2 regions of the Kitasatospora sp. NPDC048722 genome follow, and region 2 is predicted to be linked to the other one. Evidence: riboswitches for the same ligand, from Rfam matches in the RefSeq annotation. Region 2 holds a riboswitch; the other holds the start of a gene.
The links. A riboswitch is a leader RNA that binds a small molecule or an ion and turns the genes downstream of it on or off. The one in region 2 is predicted to bind thiamine pyrophosphate.

Region 1 (2,193 bases), on a different contig from region 2:
GCCGGCGCCGAACGGGTGCTGGGCGCCCGTGGATGCGTACGGGTCGTGCGCGCCGGCGGCGGCGTACGGGTCGTGCGCGCCGGCGGCGGGGACGCCGTGGGTCGGCGTCGCGTACGGATTGGCAACCGGCGGCAGGGCCGGGGCGGCCTCGCCGGCGGGGGCGGCCGGCGCGGCCGGGGCAGCCGGGGCGGCGGGCGCGGCCGGGGCGGGCGGCAGGACCGGCGGCGGGGCGTCGATGTAGCCGCTCTCGGCGACCGGCGCGGCGGGCGCCACCTCGGGCGCGGCGGGGGCGACGGGCGCCGCCTCCGGCGCGGGGACCTTGGTGAAGGCCACGGTGGGCTTGTGCCCGCCCTCGGCCGGCGCGGCGTCCGCCGGGGCCTCGGGCTCGGGCACCCGGCCGAAGGCCATGGTCGGCTTGTGCCCGCCCTCGGCCGGCGCGGCGTCCGCCGGGGCCTCGGGCTCGGGGATCCTGCCGAAGGCCATGGTGGGCTTGTGCCCGTCCGGAGCCGGGGCCGCTGCCGCGGCCTCAGTGCTCGAGGGCTGCTCCCCCTGCGGCCCGGTGGGCCCAACCTCGCGCTCGGTGCTCACGGACGACCTCCATAGCTGACAGAACCAAGGACCATAGTTTTTCGCACTGCCGATTCGATTGCCGTAAGGACCCCTCTGAAGAACTCATAAGAATCCTTAGGCGGGACCGACGGCCCCGCTCGACGACACGTTCCCGGCGGCGGCTCCCCCACCCCCGCCGAACGTCCCGCGATGCGGACCGCACGCCCCCTGGCCTTGGGCGTTCGCCCCGGTGCCGGTTAGCCTGTCGCTCCAAACTGACACGCGGGAGCTTGGACCTTCCAGGCTGAGAGTGCGCTGGTCGACCGTACGCCACGGGATCCCGGGCGGACCGTCGAGGGGGCGCTGACCGCCGGAACCTGTCCGGGTAATGCCGGCGTAGGGAGTATCGGCCATGCCGCCTGCTTCGCCATCCTCTTCTTCGGGCGCGCCCGAGTCCAAGGGTTTCTCCGAATCGTCCACGACCGGTCACGACGGGCCCGCCGCCGCGGCCGCGCTGCTGGACCGGCCGGACAAGGCCGAGGCGCCGCTCGTCCTCGACGCCGAGCCGCCGCGCACGCTGCGCCTGCGCGACCACTTCGCGCTGTGGATGAACCTCGGCGTCAGCCTGATCGGCTTCTCCACCGCCGCCACCGTGCTCGGCGCGCCGGGCAGCGAGCTCTCGCTGGCCGCCGCGGGCACCGCGATCGTGGCCGGCACCGCGGTGGGCACCGCGATGCTCGGCGTGGCCGCGCTGATCGGCGCCCGCACCGGCGCGCCGGCGATGGCGAACCTGCGCGGGCTGTTCGGCACCCGGCTGTCCTACGTCCCGACGCTGCTGAACATCGTCCAGTGCATCGGCTGGGGCGTGTTCGAGCTGCTGACGATCGCGGCGGGCGCGCAGACGGTCGCCCACACCGACGGCTACCGGTGGCTGTTCGTCCTGCTCGCGGGCGGGCTGACCACCGTGCTGACGATCTGGCCGCTCGGCTCGATCCGGGTGCTGCGGCGCTTCGTGGCGGGCGCCGTCGCCGTCGCGATGGTCTACCTGACCGTCCAGCTGGGCCGGCACGGCGTGCCCGACCCGGGCAAGGGCAACTGGCACGGCTTCCTGGGCGCCACCGACGCCATGATCGCGGTGTCGATCTCCTTCGTCCCGCTCGCCGCCGACTACACCCGGCACTCGCGCACGCCGCGCTCGGCGTTCTGGGGCAGCTTCTCCGGCTACACCTTCGCCCAGGTGTGGTGCTACGCGCTGGGCCTGATGGCGCTGCTGCAGTCCGACGGCGACCCGAACAAGATCTTCGACTCCTTCCTCGGCGTCTGGGCGGGCTGGCTGTTCCTGCTGGTGCTGGTGCTGCGCGAGACGGACCAGTCCTTCGCCAACGTGTACTCGACCGCGATGTCGGTGCAGAACCTGCTGCCGCGGGCGGACCGGCGGGTGCTGTCCGGCGCGATCGGCCTGCTGACCACCGTGCTGGCGCTGCGGATCGACAAGTTCACCGACACCTACACCAACTTCCTCGGCCTGATCGGCTCGGTCTTCGTGCCGCTGCTGGCCGTGCTGGCGGTGGACTACTTCTTCGGCGCCGGCCGCAACGGCTGGAACCTCACCGCCGAGGCGCCCTCGCGCTGGCTGATGCTGCT
Region 2 (2,193 bases):
CCGCCGACGATGGACCGCAGGTGACCGGCGAACACGTTGTGGACCCGCTGGCCCATCATCTTCTGCTGGTCCAGGAAACGCCGGGCGGCGTTGGCGATCGACACCGAGTCGTCGCCGACCTTGAAGATCACGACACCCTTGACGTGCACCGGGATGCCCTGCTGCGTCACGCACTCGACGTCCAGCTCGGCCTCGTTGAGGTCCAGCGACAGGCGGCGCACCGCCTGCATGCCCGGGACGACGAAGGTGCCCCGCCCGGTGACGATCCGGAAGCCCAGGCCGTCCCCGTGCTTCGACCCGGAGATGATCAGTGCCTCGTTCGGCTCGGCGACCCGCCACATGAGTTTGAACAGGATGATCACAACGATGATGGAGGCCACCACGGCCCCCGCGACGACGCCGACAACCATCGGCCGACTCCCCCTTCAAGGCACACCGCTCCGTGGCTGCGCGTGGTTGTGCAGGAGTGCGCGGACGCGGTGGCAGCGGAGATTCTGCGCCTGTTCGTGCGGGTGCGCCAGTAGGTGACGTCGTGACTTCGTCCCGGTCCTGTCACGGGCCCCGTGACGAGGGGGATCGTCCGTCAGACCGGCGACACGAACACCGTCCGCGGCGCCTGGTACTCGACCACGATCACCTGCGTGCCCGTCGGCAGCGGATCCCCCGGCACCGCCAGGTACGCCAGGAACGCCTCCGTCCCCTGCCGCTCGGGCACGTGAACCAGCACCTCCCCGACCAGTCCCGCGCCGACCTTCCCCGTGACCCGCCCCGTCAGTCCGATCATGGGCTCCAGTCTGTGCCCGCCGCCCGTCCACCGGAAGCCCTCTGGACCTGCGGCGATCCGCTCGCTACGGTGTTGGGCGTCATGCGCAGGCAACACCGCCTGCGGACGCGGGAGCTCGGAGCACCGGGCTGAGAGGGCGCTGAACGGTCCGTCGACGGACGGCCGGAGGCTGTGCCGACCGCAGGAACCTGGACCGGGTAATGCCGGCGTAGGGAGTGAAGGTCAGATGACCACGTTCGACGCACAGCCGCAGTCTGCCCAGAGCGCCCCCAGCAGCGAGCGCACCGGCTACCCGACCCCGGCCTGGCGCAAGGCCCACCGCGAGGGATCCCGCCCCGATCTGCGGGTCCCGTTCCGCGAGGTGGTGCTCACCAACGGCAGGACCGTTCCGCTGTACGACACCTCCGGCCCGTACACCGACCCCGCCTACGAGCCCGACGTGCGCCGCGGCCTGCCCGCCCTGCGCGACGCGTGGATCCGCCAGCGCGGCGACGTCGAGGAGTACGACGGCCGCGAGGCCCGCCCCGAGGACGACGGCATCAAGCACACCTCGCCGCGCGGCGGGAACCTGCGCAACCTCGACGCCGTCTTCCCCGGCCGCCCCCGCCGCCCGCTGCGCGGCCGCGGCGGCGCCGCCGTGACCCAACTCGCCTACGCCAAGCGCGGGATCGTCACGCCGGAGATGGAGTTCGTCGCCCTGCGCGAGGGCCTGGCCCCCGAGTTCGTGCGCGACGAGGTGGCCCGCGGCCGTGCCGTCATCCCGGTGAACGTGAACCACCCCGAGGTGGAGCCGGCGATCATCGGCACCAACTTCCTGGTGAAGATCAACGCCAACATCGGCAACTCCGCCGTCACCTCCTCGATCGAGGAGGAGGTGGAGAAGATGACCTGGGCCACCCGCTGGGGTGCCGACACCGTCATGGACCTCTCCACCGGCCGCAACATCCACACCACCCGCGAGTGGATCCTGCGCAACTCCCCCGTGCCGATCGGCACCGTGCCGCTCTACCAGGCCCTGGAGAAGGTCGACGGCAGGGCCGAGGAGCTGAGCTGGGAGGTCTACCGGGACACCATCATCGAGCAGTGCGAGCAGGGCGTCGACTACATGACCGTCCACGCCGGCGTGCTGCTGCGGTACGTCCCGCTCACCGCCCGCCGCAAGACCGGCATCGTCTCGCGCGGCGGCTCGATCATGGCCGCCTGGTGCCTGGCGCACCACAAGGAGAACTTCCTCTACACGAACTTCGAGGAGCTCTGCGACATCCTCGCCGCCTACGACGTCACCTTCTCGCTCGGTGACGGCCTGCGGCCCGGTTCCATCGCCGACGCCAACGACGAGGCGCAGTTCGCCGAGCTGCAGACCCTCGGCGAGCTCGGCCGGATCGCCCGCGAGCGCGACGTCCAGGTGA

Region 1: another riboswitch for thiamine pyrophosphate. It lies ahead of AB0C76_RS13060 (cytosine permease); the one in region 2 lies ahead of thiC (phosphomethylpyrimidine synthase ThiC).

Annotation. Positions count from the first base shown of each region.
Region 1 is NZ_JBEZGX010000014.1:25,165-27,357, reverse strand. Features, by position in the region: gene AB0C76_RS13065 (trypsin-like peptidase domain-containing protein) at 1-588, opposite strand, end outside; TPP riboswitch at 822-969, shown strand; gene AB0C76_RS13060 (cytosine permease) at 962-2,193, shown strand, end outside.
Region 2 is NZ_JBEZGX010000015.1:128,899-131,091, forward strand. Features, by position in the region: gene AB0C76_RS14220 (SPFH domain-containing protein) at 1-410, opposite strand, end outside; gene AB0C76_RS14225 (hypothetical protein) at 584-784, opposite strand; TPP riboswitch at 882-1,016, shown strand; gene thiC (phosphomethylpyrimidine synthase ThiC) at 1,011-2,193, shown strand, end outside.